4 regions of the Pseudomonas sp. Marseille-Q5115 genome follow, and region 3 is predicted to be linked to each of the others. Evidence: riboswitches for the same ligand, from Rfam matches in the RefSeq annotation. Region 3 holds a riboswitch; each other region holds the start of a gene.
The links. A riboswitch is a leader RNA that binds a small molecule or an ion and turns the genes downstream of it on or off. The one in region 3 is predicted to bind cobalamin.
Positions count from the first base shown of each region.

Region 1: it holds a riboswitch for cobalamin, as region 3 does, so the genes downstream of both, cobW (cobalamin biosynthesis protein CobW) here and LG385_RS07450 (ABC transporter substrate-binding protein) in region 3, are expected to answer to the same signal.
Region 2: it holds a riboswitch for cobalamin, as region 3 does, so the genes downstream of both, cobO (cob(I)yrinic acid a,c-diamide adenosyltransferase) here and LG385_RS07450 (ABC transporter substrate-binding protein) in region 3, are expected to answer to the same signal.
Region 4: it holds a riboswitch for cobalamin, as region 3 does, so the genes downstream of both, LG385_RS10525 (CbtB domain-containing protein) here and LG385_RS07450 (ABC transporter substrate-binding protein) in region 3, are expected to answer to the same signal.

Region 1 covers NZ_CAKAKI010000001.1:1,893,863-1,898,694, reverse strand. The annotation lists gene cobN (cobaltochelatase subunit CobN) at 1-1,507, opposite strand, end outside; gene cobW (cobalamin biosynthesis protein CobW) at 1,511-2,575, opposite strand; cobalamin riboswitch at 2,664-2,874, opposite strand; gene LG385_RS08845 (PACE efflux transporter) at 2,893-3,342, opposite strand; gene LG385_RS08840 (LysR substrate-binding domain-containing protein) at 3,438-4,319, shown strand; gene mexE (multidrug efflux RND transporter periplasmic adaptor subunit MexE) at 4,502-4,832, shown strand, end outside.
Region 2 covers NZ_CAKAKI010000001.1:1,168,301-1,173,132, reverse strand. The annotation lists gene cbiB (adenosylcobinamide-phosphate synthase CbiB) at 1-48, opposite strand, end outside; gene bluB (5,6-dimethylbenzimidazole synthase) at 45-695, opposite strand; gene LG385_RS05635 (cobyrinate a,c-diamide synthase) at 688-2,001, opposite strand; gene cobO (cob(I)yrinic acid a,c-diamide adenosyltransferase) at 1,998-2,609, opposite strand; cobalamin riboswitch at 2,734-2,956, opposite strand; gene LG385_RS05625 (PQQ-dependent sugar dehydrogenase) at 3,052-4,362, shown strand; gene LG385_RS05620 (C40 family peptidase) at 4,401-4,832, opposite strand, start outside.
Region 3 covers NZ_CAKAKI010000001.1:1,562,414-1,567,245, forward strand. The annotation lists gene LG385_RS07435 (DoxX family protein) at 1-90, opposite strand, end outside; gene LG385_RS07440 (ABC transporter ATP-binding protein) at 227-1,000, opposite strand; gene LG385_RS07445 (FecCD family ABC transporter permease) at 997-2,013, opposite strand; gene LG385_RS07450 (ABC transporter substrate-binding protein) at 2,022-3,023, opposite strand; cobalamin riboswitch at 3,147-3,336, opposite strand; gene LG385_RS07455 (EAL domain-containing protein) at 3,375-4,832, opposite strand, start outside.
Region 4 covers NZ_CAKAKI010000001.1:2,267,275-2,272,106, forward strand. The annotation lists gene LG385_RS10510 (dihydrolipoamide acetyltransferase family protein) at 1-146, shown strand, start outside; gene lpdA (dihydrolipoyl dehydrogenase) at 156-1,520, shown strand; gene LG385_RS10520 (DUF2790 domain-containing protein) at 1,681-1,956, shown strand; cobalamin riboswitch at 2,062-2,263, shown strand; gene LG385_RS10525 (CbtB domain-containing protein) at 2,341-2,529, shown strand; gene LG385_RS10530 (CbtA family protein) at 2,540-3,232, shown strand; gene LG385_RS10535 (cobalamin biosynthesis protein) at 3,238-3,639, shown strand; gene cobM (precorrin-4 C(11)-methyltransferase) at 3,677-4,426, shown strand; gene nfuA (Fe-S biogenesis protein NfuA) at 4,500-4,832, opposite strand, start outside.

The sequences.
Region 1 (4,832 bases), 330 kb from region 3:
CGCCGAACCGCAGGCCGGCGATCATCAGCCGCCCGCTACGGAACATCGGGTCGGCGTCGGGTGCGCCCCAGCGATCGGTCACGGCCTGTTGGCAGGCTTCAGGCAGGCTCAGAAACGCCTTGGTGTACGCGCCCAGTTCAAGGCTTTGAGCGCAAGGGCGGGCGTCGAGGTGCTCCAAGTCATTGCTCACGCCGCCCAGCAGCGCCTGAATCAGCGCGGTGCCGCTTTCGGGCAGCTGGCTTACGGCATACCCCTGCCCCTGCATCGCGCGAAGGATATTCAAGGCGGCTGCGGGGGTATCGAGGCCTACGCCATTGCCGATGCGGCCGTCCCGCGTCGGGTAATTGGCCAGTATCAACGCCACGCGTTTGCCATGCGCAGGTGTGCGGCCCAAGGCAATCCAGCGAGCCGCCAGCTGCGCCACGAATGCCATACGCTCGGGGTGCGCGCGGTAGCACACCACGTCACTCTGGCTGCGCTCGCTGCGCCAGGCCAGGTCCTTGAAACTGATCGGCCGGCTGATGATGCGCCCGTCCAATTCGGGCAATGCCACATGCATGGCGAGGTCCCGCGGGCCCAGGCCCTGAGGGCTCGCTTCCCACATGGGCTGGTTATCCTGGGCACAAATGGCCTGGATCACCGGTATGTCGCGGCGCAACGGGCGTTGCCGAGGGGCATCGGGGCTGGCCAGCGCGAAGCCTGTGGTATTGATCACCAACGCTGCCTGGGCTTCATCCATCCAGGCTTCAAGCTGCGCGAGGCATTCGGCTTCCTTCAGGCTGGCCACCGCCACCGGCATCGGGTTCAACCCCGCCGTGACAAGCACGTCACAGAAGGCATCGATGAACGCCGTATTGGCGGCCTGCAGGTGCGAGCGGTAAAACACCACCGGCACCACGGCGCCGGGCTGCCAGCAGCTCTGCCACTGCTCGAGGTTTGTCGTGCCGGATACCGGGTGATACAGGCTCACTCGGGGCAGCGGCGCGGGCGGTTGCCATGGCAGGGGCTGCGCCAGTGCCTGAGGGAAAAATTGTGCTGCGAGGTAGGCATACAGCGAGCGGGCGTTACCCATGCCACCTTGGCGCAGGTACTGCCAGATGCTTTGGGCGACTTCGGCCGTTACGGAACTCAGCGCACCCAGCTCCGGGTCTGGCCGGTCGTCCCCGGGCACCGCGACTATCAGCACGCCCTGCCCCGCCAGCTGTGCCAGCTGCTCAACGCCGTAGCGCCAATAGCCCACGCCGCCATGCAGCGACAACACGATCACTTTTGCGTGCCGCAGCACCTGGTCCACATACAGGTCCACCGAGGCGTGGTTCTGAACCTGCATCGGGTTGGCCAGGCGCACGCTCGGGTAGTCACCCGGCAGGCCGTTTGCCGCTTCGGCCAGCAGGGCCAGATGGGAATCGCCGCTGCACAGGATCACCAGTTCGGCCGGGCTCTGGCCCAGGTCGGCAATGCTGTCGTCCGGAACGAAACCGCCGGGCTGGGTGCGTAGCAGGTGCATCGGTCAGCCCCGCAATGCTTGGGTCAGTTCATCGCGCAGCACGGCACCGTCCAGCGCCTGGCCGATCAATACCAACCGGCTCACCCGGGCCTCGTCCGCGGCCCATGGCCGGTCGAAATGCCGATCGAACCGGCTGCCCACGCCCTGCACCAGCAAACGCATGGGTTTGCCGGGGATGGCGGCAAAGCCTTTCACCCTGAGTACGTCGTGCTGCTGAACCACGCTGTCGAGCGCCGCCATCAACGCAGCTTCTGGCGCTTCCGGCAACTCGACCCAGATGGAATCGAAGGCGTCATGGTCGTGGTCCGCTTCTTCGCCATCATGGTGCTGATCATGGTGGGTAAGGCGGCCATTGATGTGCGCTTCGGATTCGGCGCCCAGGCCCAGCAATACTGCCAACGGCAGCTGCCCGGCACTGGCTTCGACCACTTTCACCGCGGCCGGCAGCTCTTCGCTCACTTCAGCGCGCACGCGCTCCAGGCCTTGCGAATCGATCAGGTCAACCTTGTTCAGGATCACCAGGTCGGCACTGGCCAGTTGGTCTTCGAACAGCTCGTGCAGGGGGGATTCGTGGTCCAGGTTCGGGTCCTGCCGGCGCTGCGCGTCCACGGCGTCAGGGAAAGCGGCGAAGGTACCGGCCGCCACCGCGGGTGCGTCCACTACCGTGATCACGGCGTCAACGGTGCACGCGTTGCGAATCTCTGGCCACTGGAAGGCCTGCACCAGCGGCTTGGGCAGCGCCAGGCCGCTGGTTTCGATCAGGATGTGGTCCAGGGTGCCGCGGCGCTGTACCAGTTCGCGCATCACCGGGAAGAACTCTTCTTGCACGGTGCAGCACAGGCAACCGTTGGCCAGCTCGAACACGCGCCCTACGGCCTCTTCTTCGGTGCAGCCGATGCTGCACTGCTTGAGCAGGTCGCCATCGATGCCCAGCTCGCCGAACTCGTTCACGATCACCGCAATGCGCCGGCCTTCGGCGTTATCGAGAATGTGACGAAGCAGCGTGGTTTTACCGGACCCAAGGAAGCCGGTAACGATGGTAACGGGGAGCTTGCTGAGCGTTTTCATGGGTGGCCCTGGCACTGTGGCGGGCAGGCGCGAAGGCACCGCAGGCGGCGCCTGGGCAGGTTCGCACCGGATCACCCCGCCCGGTTGAATAAAAGGATCGGCACGAGGCAGGTCTCCTGGCTTGCGGCGCCCCGGGCAATATGCCCAATGGCGGCCTGGCGCCTTCCCGCCCCGAAGGCAGTGGCATTGGCCAGGCTTTACCGCTCACAGTTGCGGGGGCAGCCGCGGCTTGTTACCGCGTTCCCATCTTAGCTTCAGCAGGCATTGCCCCTGGAAGCACCTCGAGGGGGCAAGCCTACGCAGTGCCGGCCCAGAGGTCAATCCGCGCTGGGGCAGGCGCCGGGGTTGAACGTTGTTTGCCGTGGCAGCCCGAAGGCCTTGTCGAACACCCATTGAAACCCGTAGGCATAAATGAAGAAGAAGGCGAACAGCCCTACATTAGTGAGGAAAGCGGTGACCAGGTCGACGCCTAGGCCGTAGGCCATTACCGGGGTGAGAATGCCCGTAAGGCCACCTTCGAAGCCCACCGCATGCAGCAGCCGCCTGAAGGGCGTACGTGCGTGCCAGCCCCTACGGCGCTCGAACCCCTCAAACAGATGGTTGAACAGCATGTTCCAGCCCAGCGCAACGGTGCTTATCACCACCGATAGCACGGTGGAGTGCCCCATCCCTTGGCCGAACAGCAGGGCCAGCGCCGGTGCCACGAATATCAGAGCGCCCGCTTCGTAGAGCACCGCCTGGACGATTTTGCGTTTCGCGCCTTGCATGGTCAAAACTCCCCTGAAAGTGCGCGCAGCTTCGATGGTTGAGCCCGGCGGTGCAAGCAAGTAGATTTGACCCACCCCTAATGAGGCTAAACCCGGTGTTTGCCCACCTTCCTCTCACCGCCCTGCGCGGTTTTGAATCCGCCGCCCGGCTCGGCAGCTTCGCCGCCGCCGGGGAAGAGCTGTCGGTCACCCCGGCGGCCATTTCCCATCAGGTCAAATCCCTGGAGCAGTGGTTGGGCACCTTACTGTTCGAGCGCACTGGCCAGGGGGTGCGGTTGAGCGATGCAGGCAAGCGGCTGCACGCGGGCCTTCATCAGGCGTTTGTGGGCCTCAACGGCGCCGTGCTACCGCTGCTGCCGGATGAAGCCACCAACACCTTGGTGATCACCACCACCCCAGCCTTTGCCAGCTTGTGGCTGATCCCACGCCTGGGCGACTTCTACGCACGCTGCCCACACTTGAACGTGCGCGTGGAAACGGCCGAGGCGCTGACCGACCTGGCCCGGGATGCTTCAGTGCACTTGGCTATTCGGGCGACCTTCAATCCCGAGCCGGACCTGTACCAGGTCACGCTGTTCGAAGAGCACTTCGCGGTGTATACCCCGCACGGTTGGTCGCCGTCGGTCGCCCAGGCCCCGGTACTGATCGACATGCCGTGGGCCAGCAGCGTGCCGGGTACGCCCGACTGGCCCCAATGGTGCGCCATGGCCCAGCACCAGCACTGGCTGTCACGGCCCGGGCGGCGCTCCTATGCCGATGAACAGCACGGGCTGCTGGCGGCCATCTCCGGCCACGGCCTAGTGCTGGCCAGCGACGTGCTGGTGGCTGACAGCGTGAGCAAGGGTTTGCTGCAGCCGTACCTGCCGCACCTGCGGCTGCCTGCCGCTACCTATCGGCTCAGCTGCTTGCCAGGGCGCGAGCGGTTGCCTGCCGTGCGGATGTTCATGGATTGGGCCTTGGAAACCGCTGGCGCGTAGGGGCGGTCAAGGCCGCTAACGGTTCCCCGGCGGCGCCGGGTCTACAAGGGTGTGGCTCAGAAATTTTTTGAATAACCTGAATCACTGGCAATGATAGTTACCTTCGAACCATTCGATTCGTCGATGGTCCCGCGTGTCGCCAGAATCCGTCCATCCTGATAAACATAATGGGCGGGCTTCTCATGGAACAGTCATTCAAACCCTTGCATTACCCCTTGGCCGTGCTGGCGCTCGCTGTGCTCACCGCCTGCGGCAAAGCGCCTGAAACCGCTCAAGCACCGCAGGCCCCCAAGGTAAGCGTTGCCGAAGTGCTGGATCAGCCGGTGAATGAATGGGACGAGTTCACTGGCCGCCTCGAGGCCCCGGAAACCGTACAGATCCGCCCGCGCGTATCGGGCCAGATCGACACCGTGGCATTTACCGAGGGCGCCCTGGTGAAAAAGGGCGACCTGCTGTTCCAGATCGACCCGCGGCCATTCCAGGCCGAGGTGCACCGCTTGGAAGCCCAGCTGC
Region 2 (4,832 bases), 390 kb from region 3:
CAGCGCGTCCAAGGCTACTGCCGCAACACACGTAAGGGCCAGGCTCACGGCTGTGCCCCCCAGGTATCCTCGAACAGCAATTCATGCAATGGGCGTTCGCGCGCCCACCCTTCGAGCACCAGCATGGGCGCTGCATAAAAATCAGCGACCGGCCCGAGGCACAACACCGCGATGGGCCGGGCGCCGGCCGGCATGTTCAACAATTCACCGAGGCGCTCGGGATCGAACAGCGACACCCAGCCCATGCCCAGGCCCTCGGCGCGGGCCGCCAGCCACAGGTTTTGCACGGCACATGACAACGACGCCAGATCCATCTCCGGCAGGGTACGGCGGCCGAATACATGCTGCTCGCGCCCATCGCCCAAGGCGACTATCAGCAGTTCGGCGCAATCACGCACGCCTTCCACCTTGAGTTTCATGAAGTCGTCCGAGCGCTCACCCAAGGCCTGGGCCGTGTTCAGCCGCTCGGTTTCTACCAGCTGATGGATGGCTTCGCGCAATTCAGGGCGGCGAATGCGAATGAACCGCCACGGCTGCATCAGGCCCACGCTCGGCGCCTGGTGGGCGGCGGCAAGCAAGCGGTGGAGTACCTCGGGGGCTACTTCACCACCGGTGAAATGGCGCATGTCCCGGCGTTCCGAGATGGCGCGGTACACCGCCGCCCGCTCCGCCTCGCTGAAGGCGTGCTCAGTCATGGGCCGGGCCTCCGGGCTGTAACAGTGCCGCGGCCGCTGCCAGGTTCGAAGGGAAATAAAAATGTACGTAGGAGGCCGTGAGCCTGCCGCAACGGTACACCGCCTCGGCACCCCGCCCGCCGTTGGGGCTGCGCCCGCGGGCAATCGCTTCCCATGGCGTGGTAGTCAATGAATGATGGTAGGTATGGCCACGCAGGATCCCTTCGTCCAGCTGCACTTCCTGCAGGGCCAGCGCGGCAAGGCGCTTTTGCAGCGTGGCCTCGCCTGGCATCAGGCCAAGCAGCGCCGCCCGCTCGCCATCTACATCCGTAAGGCCTTCGAGCAGGTAGAGCATGCCACCGCATTCAGCCAGCAACGGCTTGCCCGCTTTATGATGGGCACGAATGCTTTCCAGCATGCCGGTATTGGCAGCCAGGCGCTGGTGGTGCAGCTCCGGGTAGCCGCCAGGTAAATACAGGCTGTCACAGGGGGGCAGCGCGGTATCGCTGATGGGCGAGAAAAACCGCAGTTCTGCTCCCATCGCACGCAGGGCGTCGAGGTTGCCGTTATAAAGGAACGCAAACGCCTGGTCTCGTGCCACCGCCACGCGCACGCCTGCAAGCAGCGGCGCCACTACTTCATTTTCCGGCGGGTAGAAGCAGACCGGTGCCGGCAAGGCGTCATCGCAGGTGGCCGCCAAGGCTTGTGCCGCCGCATCCAGCCGACGGTCCAGGTCTTCGAGCTCGCTGGCTTGTACCAACCCGAGGTGGCGGCTAGGCAAGCCGATGGCTTGTTCACGTGGCAGGCCACCAAACCAGCGCAGGCCTTCTGTGAGGCTATCGCGCAGCAGCTGGCCATGGCGCTCACTGCCCACCCGGTTGGCAAGCACGCCCGCGAACGGCAGCTCCGGGCGGTACCGCGCCAGCCCCAGCGCCAACGCGCCGAAGGTTTGTGCCATGGCGGTGCCGTCGATCACGCCGAGCACCGGCACACCCAACTCGATGGCCAGGTCTGCGCTCGACGGGGTGCCATCGAACAGCCCCATCACCCCTTCCACCAGAATGAGGTCGGCGGTTTCGGCGGCTTCCCAAAGCAGTCGGCGGCTTTGCGCGGCCCCTACCATCCACAGATCCAGCTGATACACCGGGGCACCGCTGGCGCGTTCGAGAATCATGGGGTCGAGAAAATCCGGGCCACACTTGAACACGCGCACCCGCAGCCCGCGATTGCGATGCAGGCGGGCCAGCGCGGCGGTCACGGTGGTCTTCCCCTGGCCCGAGGCCGGAGCGGCAATCAGTACCGCTGGGCAGTGGCGCGGCGTACTCACCACTCGATGCCCTTTTGCGCACGGATGCCGGCCTGGAAGGCATGTTTGATCAGCCCGAGTTCACTCACGGTGTCGGCGGCTTCGAGCATTTCCGGTTTCGCCGCGCGCCCGGTGACAATGGCATGCTGCAGCGGCGGACGGGCCTTCAGGTCCGCTACCACCCTCTCGACGTCCAGGTAGCCGTGCTTGAGCGCGATATTCAGTTCGTCGAGCAGCACGAAATCCACGGCGGGGTCGCCCAGCAGCTCTTGGGCTACCTGCCAGGCCGCTTCGGCGGCAGCGATGTCACGCTGGCGGTCCTGGGTTTCCCAGGTGAAGCCTTCGCCCATCACATGGAAACTCACTTCATCGGGAAAGCGGCGGAAGAACGCCTCTTCGCCGGTGGTCTGGCGGCCCTTGATGAACTGCACCACGCCACAGCGCATACCATGGCCCAAGGCACGCGCCAGCATGCCGAAGCCCGAGCTGCTTTTGCCTTTGCCATTACCGGTCAATACCAGCAGCACACCACGCTCGTCCGCGGACGCGGCGATGCGGGCATCGACTACGGCTTTTTTCCGCGCCATGCGGGCCTGGTGGCGCTCGTCGCGCTCGGGGGATTCGTTCATTGCTGCTCTCCGCTCGCTCGCGGGTGCGCACCAACGCTGCGCCAACGCCACAAAGGGCGGGCAGCATGACGTCAGTGCCGCTCTCACCCGCGCGGCGATCTGTTAATCAACGGGCGGGGCTCGCACCGTATCAGGGGTTTCAGGCCGGTCTCCGGGCTCATGAGCGGGCGCTGCCCCACTCGCGCGCCTTCCCGGTTGCCCAGTGGCCCATGCGCGAGCGTTGACTCATCTACCGTTGCGGGGGCAGCGCCGGCATTGCTCGTGGCGAACCGCCCGATGCTGACCGGCTTCCCTGTTTCACCCTGGCAAGCGAACGCCGCCCGGGCACCTGAAACAATCGGCGAAGGGTAAGGGGTTGGCCCGGTAGCGTCAATCAAACATGTTGAACCTCCGCCGCCTCGCTGCCTCTACGGTACATACCTTGGTTGCCAGGAAGCTGATCATGCCCTTCTCCCGCCTCGCCCTTACCGTCTTGATCGCCGCCAGCGTTGCAGGCTGCGGCGAAAGCTCGAAGCTACAGGTGTCCGATGGCACTGGCCCGGCGCCCAAGCTGCCAGAGCCCAACAAAACCCTGATGCCCACGGTGAACATTGCTCCAGCGGTGGGCTGGCCGGAAGGGGTGAAGCCCAAGGCAGCGCCCGGCACGCAAGTGAGCGCGTTTGCCGAAGGCCTGGACCACCCGCGCTGGCTGTACGTACTGCCCAACGGCGACGTACTGGTGGCTGAAACCAACTCGCCACCCAAGCCCGACGACAGCAAAGGCATTCGCGGCTGGGTGATGAATAAAGTGATGGGCCGGGCCGGCGCGGGCGTGCCCAGCCCGAACCGGATTACCTTGCTGCGTGACAAGGACGGCGACGGCATCGCCGAAACACGCGAGGTGTTCCTGCAGAACCTGAATTCCCCGTTCGGCATGACCCTGGTTGGGCAGGACTTCTACGTTGCCGATACCGACAAAGTCCTTCGTTTCAAGTATCAGCCCGGCGCTACCCACCTGGAGGGGAACGGCGAAACCGTTACAGACCTTCCGGCCGGCACGCTCAACCATCACTGGACCAAGAACATCATCGCCAGCCAGGACGGCAAAAAGCTGTATGTGACCGTGGGCTCCAACAGCAATGTGGCGGAAAACGGCCTGGACCAGGAGCAAGGCCGCGCCGCGATCTGGGAAGTAGACGCAGCCAGTGGGCAGAAGCGCCTGTTCGCCACCGGTTTGCGCAACCCGAATGGGCTGGCTTGGGAACCCCAGACCGGTAAACTCTGGACCGCCGTGAACGAACGCGACGAGATCGGCAGCGACCTGGTGCCCGATTACATTACTTCAGTAAAAGACGGCGCCTTCTATGGCTGGCCGTTCAGTTACTACGGCCAACACGTGGATGCGCGCGTAGAGCCCGGCGACGCGGCCATGGTGCAAAAGGCAATCGCACCGGATTACGCGGTGGGCCCGCATACGGCCTCGCTGGGCCTGGCCTTTGCCCAACCGAACCAGCTGCCCGCGCCCTTCGACCATGGCGCTTTCATTGGCCAGCACGGTTCCTGGAACCGCAAGCCGCACAGCGGCTACAAGGTACTGTTCGTGCCGTTCGCCAACGGCATGCCTACCGGCCAACCGGTGGACCTGCTGACCGGTTTCTTGAATGACAAGGAAGAAGCCATGGGCCGCCCGGTGGGCGTAATTGGCGATAACAAGGGTGGGTTGCTGGTGGCCGACGATGTGGGCAACAAGATCTGGCGCGTGACGCGGCAGTAATTGCGGACTCGCGGGGCGGTGAGCAGCCGCCCCGGCTGTTATGGCGTAGCGGTTTGCGCCAAACGCTCGGGCTGGATCACCCGCTTGGCATCCAGGTAGGCCTTCTGCCAATAGGGCTTGTCGAGGTAATCCAGCCGCACCGTGCCGCCGGTACGCGGCGCATGCACGAAACGCCCCTCCCCTACATAGATCCCCGCATGGCTTACCTGGCCATTGCCTTGGGTAGAGAAAAACACCAGGTCCCCTGAACGCAGCGCGTTGCGATCAACGCTGGGCGCATGCATGGCAATCAGATCCCGGGTGGAGCGCGGCAGGGCGATATTGGCAGCGTCCCGGTAGACGAAGCCGATCAGGCCGCTACAGTCGAAGCCCGAATCAGGCGTGTTGCCACCCCAGCGATAAGGCGTGCCCACCAAACCAATGGCCCGGAACAGCACGTCGTCGGCCTTTACCGAAGAATAGTCGGTGGG
Region 3 (4,832 bases):
TGCGCCAACCTTGGCGGCACCGCTGAGCAGGAACAGCGTGGCCAGTAGAACGCGGCCAACCGTAGCGGTGGTGTCTTTGGTGACGGTCATGTGTGTCGCTCCGTAAGTTCAAGGTTTGCCGTGTGTGCCGGCGATGTAGAGAAGCTTACGGAGCGGAAGGTATGGGGACAATCTGGCACAAATGAACTTCACTGTCTCCCAATTAGATACAGTTGATTTTACCGAATCATTCCAGCGGTGCTAACACCAGGACAGGGCGCTGCCCTGGGTCTTCCAGCAATCGCCCATGCACCCCGAACGTGTGAGCAAGGCGCTCTGGGGTAAGTACCTGCGCAGGTGCCCCGATCGCCACCAGCCGCCCGCCATCCAGTACCGCCACCCGGTCGCAGGCCAGCGCCTGGTTGAGATCGTGCAAGGCGATTACCGTAGTGACCGGCAGGCTGTGGATCAACCGCAACAGCGACAGCTGCTGGCGAATGTCCAGGTGATTGGTGGGCTCGTCCATTAGCAGTAACCGCGGCTGCTGGGCCAGCGCCCGGGCCAGATGTGCCCGCTGCCGTTCCCCGCCGGAAAGGCTGTGCCAAGGCCGCTGGGCCAGGTGCGCCAGGTTTACCGCTTCCAGCGCCTGTGCCACGGCCCGGTCGTGCTCGGCGCCCCACGGGGCCAGCGCCGACAACCATGGCGTGCGCCCCAGCGCCACCGCATCCCACACCCTGATGCGTTCGCGGGTGTCTGCGTGCTGTTGCACCAGCGCGAGCAGCCGCGCCACATCCCGGCGGTTCATGTCAGCCATTGACCGGCCCGTCAGTTGAACGTGGCCGGTGCTGGGCGTGGCGATCCCGGCCATCAGCTTGAGCAGGGTGGATTTTCCCGAGCCGTTGGGCCCCACGATGCCCAGCCGTTCGCCGCGGTAGACCTCAAGCGATACACCTGCCAGCAATGGCACGCCGTTGCGGTGGAAACTTGCGCGGTGGCAGGCGAGAAGCGGAGCGCTGTTCATCGGTGCCGCTCTCCGTACAACAGCAGCCCGGCGAAGACCGGCGCCCCGATCAGCGCGGTAATCACCCCGATCGGCAATACCTGCCCCTTGATGAGGGTGCGCGACACCACGTCCGCCGCCATCAGAAATACCGCGCCCGCCACGGCGGACAGCGGGACCACCCGGGCATGGCCCGGCCCCACCAACAGGCGCAGCGCGTGAGGAATCACCAGGCCAACGAAGCCGATGGAGCCCACCAGGGACACCATGACGGCCGTAACCAGCGCCGCACAGGTCATCAACAGCACCTGCACCCGGCCCACTGCAATGCCCAGCGAGGCGGCCGAATCTGCCCCGAAGGTGAACGCGTCCAATGCCCGGCGCTGCCACCAGCATAAGGCCAGGCCCAATACGGCGACCGGCACGACAAGGCCCACCGAGGGCCAGCGCACGCCGCTGAGGTTGCCCAGCAGCCAGAACAGGATGCCGCGGGCTTGCTCGGCATTGGCCGAGCGGGCGATCACGAACGCGGTGAGTGCGTTGAACAGCTGCGAGCTGGCAATTCCCGCCAGGATGATCAACCCCGCGCTGCCACTGAGCCGTGAGGAGCGGGCGAGTAAAACCACCAGCCCGAATGCCAACAGCGCGCCAAGGAACGACCCCACCGACAGCGAAACGATGCCGCCGCCCACGCCGACCACGGACACCATCACCGCCCCGGTGGAAGCGCCCGCGGAAATACCCAGCAGGTAGGGTTCAGCCAAGGCATTGCGCAACAATGCCTGGAGAATCACCCCGCAGATCGCCAGGCCCGCGCCGCAGGCACCGGCCACCAGGGCGCGGGGCAAGCGGTAATTCCATACGATGCCTTCGTCGATCGGGTCCACTGCCCAGGCAGCGCCCGTGAGCTTGTTGGCTAGCACCTTCAGCACCACGCCCAGGTCGAGGGAGGTTTCGCCGATGCCGGTTGCCAGCAGCAACGCGCCACACAGCAGCGGTAGGCTCCACGACAAGGGCCTGGCGAAGGCCAGCATGCCATGCCTCATCGGGCGTAACGCTCGCTGGCTTCGGCCAATTGCTCGATGCCGGTGAACAACCGCGTGCTGGCCTGCATCGCATCGGCGTCGAGTATCACGATGCGGTCATTTTTAACCGCGTCCATGTTGCGAGTAACGGGGTCGGTTTTCAGAAACGCCAGCTTCTTTTCATAGTCATCGGCGGGGAAGCGGCGGCGATCCATGCGGGCGATCACGATCAGGCTGGGGTTGGCGCGGGCGAGCGTTTCCCAGCCAACGGTGGGCCATTCTTCGTTGGACTCCACCACGTTATGAATGCCTAGCGTGTTCAGCATGAAGTCGGCCACGCCCTTCTTGCCGGCTACGAAGGGATCGCTGGCGATGTCCGCGCTTGAAAACCACACCACCGCTGAAACGTCCTTGCCCGGGTGTTGCCTGGTACGGGTAACCGCTTGGGCCAGCCGCGCCTTGTACTGCTCCACCAGTGCGTCGCCACGTGCCGTGACGTCGAAGATTTCGGCTAGCTGGCGCACACTCTTGTATACGCTTGCGATGTCGAAGGTTTCGAGGCGGGTGCCGTCGGCGCCCTTGAGGTTGTCCTTGCCTTCGCAGTCTGAAGGCAGCAGGTAGGTGGGAATATTCAGGTCGTGAAATTGCTCGCGGGTACCTACCGCACCCTGAGGGCCCACCATCCATTCGAACTGCACCGCCACCAGCTGTGGCCGCTTGGCCAGCACGGCCTCGAAGCTTGGCTCGTTGTCCGCCAGGCGTTCCACCTTCGCATTTTGCGCCGCGTACTCAGGCTGTACCTGATCGAACCACAGCGAAGTGCCCACCAACCGGTCCCCCAGCCCCAGCGCATAGAGCATTTCCGTGCCGGCCTGGCCGATGGTCACGGCGCGCTGGGGCGCTTGAGTGAACGTGAGCGCCTTGCCGCAATTTTCAACCGTGAGCGGGTAGTGCGCCGGCGCGGCGATGGCAGCCGTTGGCAACGCAAGTAACAGGGTGAGTGCAGGGCGGCAGAGCATGTTCAACGGCAGGTCTCCAGCGTTGGGCCGTCGCGGCAAGCGCTGGAAAGCACATGGCCGCAAGCCCCGCCTGGCCACGGCCCGGGGTCACGGAAATGCCCTTCCCGGTCACCCCGCCGGTCAGTGGTTGTATAGGTGGCCGGCAGGTCTCCTGACTGGCGGGTCCTGACGTGCCCACGCCTTCCCGGGTGTTCCCAGTGGCATGTGTAGAGCACGCTCGCCGCCTACAGTTGCGGGGGCAGTTCCGTTTCAGGCCGTGGCCTGGTGGATTCCCTGTTAGTTCCTCTCGGAAACCGGCGGGGCGATAGTAACCGAAACCAAAGGATTGGCAACCGCAAGGCAGTCCGCCGGTTATTGGCTGGTCTCGGTTTGCGCGGCCACGGCATGCTGCGCCAGCAGCAAGGTCGCCAGGGCGTCAGGGGGCATGGGGCGGCCGAGCAGGTAACCCTGCGCCTGGTCGCAGCCCAGGGTGGCAAGCACTTCGAGTTGCTCGGGTGTTTCCACACCCTCGGCAGTGACCACCATGCCCAGGCTTTTGCCCATGGCGACCACCGCGCTGACAATGGCCTGATTGTTGGCTTTGGGGTCGCTGAGGTTCATCACGAAGCTGCGGTCTATCTTGATGCCATCGAACGGATAGCAGCTGAGGTAGCTCAGCGATGAATAACCGGTGCCGAAGTCGTCCATGGACAGTTTCACGCCCAGCTTCTTGAGCTGGACCATCAACGCCAGGGCCCCGTCGGCATTGTCGATCATTACGCTTTCGGTGACTTCCACCTCCAGCCGGGAGGCGGGTAGCCCAGTGGCCGCCAAGGTTCGCTCGATACGAGCGACCAGGTCGCTGCGCATGAATTCGATACAGGACAGGTTCACCGATACAAACACCGGCTCCGGCCAGGTAGCCACCAGCGCGCAGGCGCGGCGCATCACAATGTCGCTGAGGGCGACAATGAGGCCGGTTTCCTCCGCCAGCGGAATGAACACCGCGGGGCTGAGCAGGCCCTTCTCCGGGTGCTGCCAGCGCACCAGTGCCTCGGCGCCGAGGATGCGCGCGCCGGTGATATCAAAGCGTGGCTGGAACACCACAGTGAATTCATCGTGTTGAATGGCGTGCTTGAGGTCCTGCTCCAGCTGCCGGCGTTCGTGGATGCGCGTTTTCATCTCGGCGTTGTACAGCTGCCAGCCGTGACGGCCACGGCCTTTGGCTTCATACAGCGCAATATCGGCCAGGCGCAGCAGCTCCTCGGCATCGGTGCTGTCCACCGGCGCCTGGGCGATGCCGATGCACAGCCCAAGGCGCAGTTCGTGTTCGGCGGTAACGATTGGCGGAGTGAAGTCACTCAGCAAACCTTCACACAGTTCACTCAAGCACTCCTGGGCAACCCTGGGCGTGATGATCAGGAACTCGTCCCCGCCCAGCCGTGCCAGCACATCATCGGTTTGCAGGGCCTCACCCAGGCGCCGCGCTACTTTTACCAACACTTGGTCGCCCGCGATATGCCCGAGGCAATCGTTGATCTGCTTGAACCCGCTGAGGTCGATGAACAATATCGCGAACGCCCTGGTACAGGTGCCATCGGCTAGCCGGGCTTGAAGCACCCGATAGGCCTGCCCGCGGTTGGGCAACCCGGTGAGCGCGTCATGGCCGGACAAGTAAGCGATGCGCGCCTGCGCCTCGGCCTCCTCGGTCACGTCGCTTACGGTGCCGCGATAGCCAACCACACAACCATTCTCACGGATGGCACGCGCGTGCAGGCTGCCCAACCGTTGGCCGCCCTGGGCATCGGTATGGGCGCAGGGCATTACCTG
Region 4 (4,832 bases), 700 kb from region 3:
TAGTGGATGGCCAGATCGTGATCCGCAAGATGATGAACCTCTCAAGTTCGTTCGACCACCGGGTGGTGGATGGCATGGACGCTGCCCGGTTCATCCAGGCGGTACGCCAGCTCCTCGAACAGCCTGCCACCCTCTTCATCGAATAAGGCCCGACCATGCACACGCTGGAAACAAAACTTTTGGTCCTGGGCGGCGGCCCGGGTGGTTACGTCACGGCCATTCGCGCCGGGCAGTTGGGCATACCCACCGTATTGGTGGAGGCTGAAGCATTGGGCGGCACTTGCTTGAACGTAGGGTGCATCCCTTCCAAGGCGTTGATCCATGTCGCCGAGCATTTTCATCAGGTGAGCGAGCCCACGCCGTTCGGCGTCAGCGCTTCAAACCCGCAGCTGGACCTTGCCAGCGCCGTCGGCTGGAAAAACACCATGGTCGACCGGCTAACCAGCGGCGTAGCCGCCTTGCTGAAAAAGCACAACGTTACGGTGGTCCACGGCCGTGGCACGTTGGTGGACGGCAAAACGGTGCAGGTAGGCGACACCCGTATCCACTGCAAGCACTTGGTGCTGGCCACCGGCTCGCGCAGCGTTACGCTTGCGAGCCTGCCGCTGGGCGGGGCGGTCCTCGACTCCACTGCTGCGCTGTCCCCTTCCAGCCTGCCCCGCCATCTGGCGGTGATTGGCGGCGGCTATATCGGCCTGGAACTGGGCATCGCTTACCGCAAGCTGGGCGCGCAGGTCACGGTGATCGAAGCGCAGCCCAGGCTGTTGCCTGCCTACGACGCCGAACTGAGCCAACCGGTTGCCCAGCGGATGAAGCAACTGGGCATCGCGACTCTCGAAGGCCATGCGGTAGAGGCTTACGATGCCGGAGCACAATGTTTGAGCGTGCGCGGGCCTGGCGGCGAGCCACTAACACTGGAGGCTGACCGGGTGCTGGTGGCGGTGGGGCGCGCACCTCGCACCGAAGGCTACGGGCTGGAAGCGCTTGATCTGGCCATGGCTGGGCGGGCTATCAAGGTAGATGCCTGTTGCCGTACCAGCATGACCGATGTGTGGGCCATCGGCGATGTAACGGGTGAGCCCATGTTGGCTCACCGGGCGATGGCGCAAGGTGAGATGGTGGCCGAGCTCATTGCGGGGCACCGCCGAGCGTTCACGCCCCGGGCGATCCCGGCGGTGTGCTACACCGACCCGGAAATCGTGGTCGCGGGGCTTACGCCAGAGCAGGCCGGCGGGCAGGCGCTGGTTGCCAGCTTCCCCTTCGCCGCCAATGGGCGTGCCATGACCCTGGGCGCTACCACCGGCTTCGTGCGGGTGGTAGCGCGCGAGGATGACCACCTGATCCTCGGCTGGCAGGCCGTGGGCCCGGGTGTTTCCGAGCTTGCGGCTGCCTTCAGCCAGTCGCTGGAGCTGGGCGCCACGCTTGAAGACATCGCCGGTACCATTCATGCCCACCCCACCCTGGGCGAAGCGGTGCAGGAAGCCGCAATGCGGGCGCTGGGGCATGCATTGCATATTTGAAATGGGCCGTCAGGCGCCAGAACCCGCTGCGTAGAGCGGCTGGCGCCATTATCAAAAACGGTGATTGTTGCCAGCACAGTGTTCAATTTCTCGAACGACGCGTGAAGCGGTTTACTAACCCCAACGAAAAGCCACTTCATCACCTACCGAGGACACGAACATGAAAACCGCATTCGCAATCGCCGCCCTGACCGCTGTATTCGCCACTGGCGCCTTTGCACAGGATGGTGCCGACCGCGCCGTTACCGCTAACTTGCCGGTTGAAACCTACCACTACGGCATGCAGTTGGATGTCCAGAAAGTTATCTCTAAGACCGACGTCAGCAACAAAAGCGGCGTGGTACCGGTGACCATGGTTTACCAGGACAGCAAAGGTGAGCTGCACAAGGTGCAATACCTGCAACAAGGCGGCTACGACGACCGCGCCAACGGTTGATCACCGCGTTGCACCCAAAGCCCCGGCCTTCCCGGGGCTTTTGCTTTTGCGCGCAGGTGCCGACCCAAGCACCTTCGATTTGACGTTCCTACCCTGGCATGCTTTCCTTAAGCCTTTCGTTCGGGTGCCCTTCGCAGGGTGAAACGGGAAACCGGTGCGCCGCAAGGCCAGTCCGGTGCTGCCCCCGCAACGGTAAGCGAGTGCGTTTCCAATCCACTGTGCGCAGGCATGGGAAGGGGGAACGAACCGGTCGGCCTCTGCCCGCCCCTCGCAAGCCCGGAGACCGGCCCGATCGATATCATTGACACCTGCGGTGGGCGGGCTGTCCGATCTCCGCAATGCGGAGGCTCGGCGCCTGTCCGTCACTCACCCGAGGGAAGCGCCATGTCCGCCCATACTGCCAGCCACGTTATCACCCGTCCTGCCTCCACCCTTGCGCAACGCGTAACGGCGGCGTGCCTGGCTACCCTGCTCGGCGCCGGGCTGGTGTATTTCGCCGGTTTCTCACACATCGCCGCCGTGCACAATGCCGCCCATGACACCCGCCACAGCGCGGCTTTCCCTTGCCACTGAGGGCGTGTTCATGATGACGCGTATTCTGCGCACCGCTGGCTTCGCCGGCCTGTTCGCGGCCCTGTTGCTCACCTTCATGCAAAGCCTGTGGCTCAGCCCGTTGATTCTTCAGGCTGAAACCTACGAGACCGCGGCACCGGCTACCCATGACCACGGGGGGCCCAGTGCCGGCGCTCATGAGCATGGGCACGAAGCCGCGGCCTGGGAACCCGAGGACGGTTGGCAGCGCCTGTTGTCCACCACGGGCGGCAATTTGGTGGTCGCGGTGGGCTTTGCCCTGATGCTGGCCGGCCTGTACACCCTGCGTGCACCCGGGCGCACGGCAGAAGGGCTGCTGTGGGGCTTGGCCGGTTATGCCGTGTTCACGCTTGCACCCACCCTGGGGCTGCCGCCCGAGTTACCAGGCACCGCGGCGGCAGACCTGACTTCGCGTCAGCTGTGGTGGATCGGTACGGCGGCGTCGACTGCCGTCGCGTTGGCGTTGATGGTGTTTTCCCCGAACTGGCTGCTGAAAATCACGGGTGCGGCATTGCTGGTAATCCCCCACATCATCGGCGCCCCTCAACCACCATCCCATGAAAGCCTGGCGCCTGAAGCACTCGAACATCAGTTCCGCTGGGCCGCACAGGCCATCAACGTGGTGTTCTGGCTGGCGCTTGGCCTGGCCAGTGCCTGGCTGTTCCGTCGCGCCCCGCAGGCCTGACTCCGGTGAGTACGCGCGCCTGGCTGGTGGCTGGTTTCGGCTGCCGTCAGGGCTGCACTGAGTCGGAACTGCAAGGGCTGCTCGATCAGGCATTGGCGCTAGCCGGTGCACTCGCAACTGAGCTGTGTGGCATCGCGACGTTCGAGCGCCGCTTGGATGAACCCGGGCTGCTGGCCTTGGCCGAGCGCTTGATGCTGCCCCTCGGCGGTTACTCTGCCGCCGCCCTCGCGCCATTCGAACCGTTCTTGAGCCAACGCTCGGAGGTGAGCTGGCGCCATACTGGTTGCCATGGCGTAGCGGAAAGCGCCGCGCTCGCCCACTGCCAAACGCTGAGTACGCTGCCGCCTCGCCTGCTGGTCACCCGCCAGTGTTCGCACCAGGCCACCGTGGCGCTGGCTTCAACATGAAAACTGTTCAACCGTTCCCGGGACAAAGGCTTTTGCAATGACCGTCTATTTTATTGGCGCCGGCCCCGGCGACCCGGACCTGATCACGGTCAAGGGCCAGCGGCTGATCCGCAGCTGCCCGGTGATCATCTATGCCGGCTCGCTGGTACCCGAAGCACTGCTCGCCCAACACACCGCGGAACGGGTGGTGAACAGTGCGGAGCTGCACCTGGAGGCCATCATCGAAGAGATATGGGCCGCCCACGCCAAGGGCCAGGATGTGGCAAGGGTGCATTCCGGTGACCCAAGCCTGTATGGCGCGATCGGCGAGCAGATCCGTTGCCTGCGAGCGCAGGGCATTCCCTACGAGATCGTGCCCGGCGTAACGGCCGTGGCGGCCTGTGCTGCCCTGCTGGGCGCTGAGCTTACCCTGCCCGGTATTTCCCAGACTGTGGTCCTTACCCGCTACGGCACCCGCTCGCCAATGCCCGCCGGCGAAGCGCTGCAGGACCTGGCCCGGCATGGCGCGACCATGGCCATCCATCTCGGGGTAAGCCATCTTTCGGCTATTGTGGAGGAGTTGGTGCCCCACTATGGAGGGGACTGCCCTATCGCTGTCATCCACAAAGCCAGCTGGCCGGATGAGGATTACGTGACGGGCACGCTGGGCGATATCGTCGCCAAGGCACAAGCCAAGGCGTTCAAGCGCACGGCGCTAATTCTGGTCGGCCAGGTGCTGGGCAATGAAGTATTCGAAGATTCCGCCCTCTACCGCGCCGGGCGGGCGCACCTGTACAGGGCGGAATGACCTCTGGCGCCCTGCCCGCCGCAGGCGCTGGCGCCAGCCCGCGAAGCACGTCTCGCCCTGCCCACAAACTTACTCAGTAGTAAGCGTTCTCGCGGTTGGTATGGTCGGTCACGTCCCGTACGCCCTTGAGCTGCGGGATGCGCTCGAGCAGTGTGCGCTCGATGCCTTCCTTCAGGGTAACGTCCGCCTGGCCACAGCCCTGGCAACCACCACCGAACTGAAGCACTGCCACGCCGTCTTCCACCACTTCGATCAGCGTGACCTGGCCGCCGTGGCTGGCAAGCCCAGGGTTGATCTCGGTTTGCAGGTAGTAGTTGATGCGCTCGTTGATCGGGCTGTCCTCATTGACCATCGGCACCTTGGCGTTGGGGGCCTTGATGGTCAGCTGGCCGCCCATGCGGTCGGT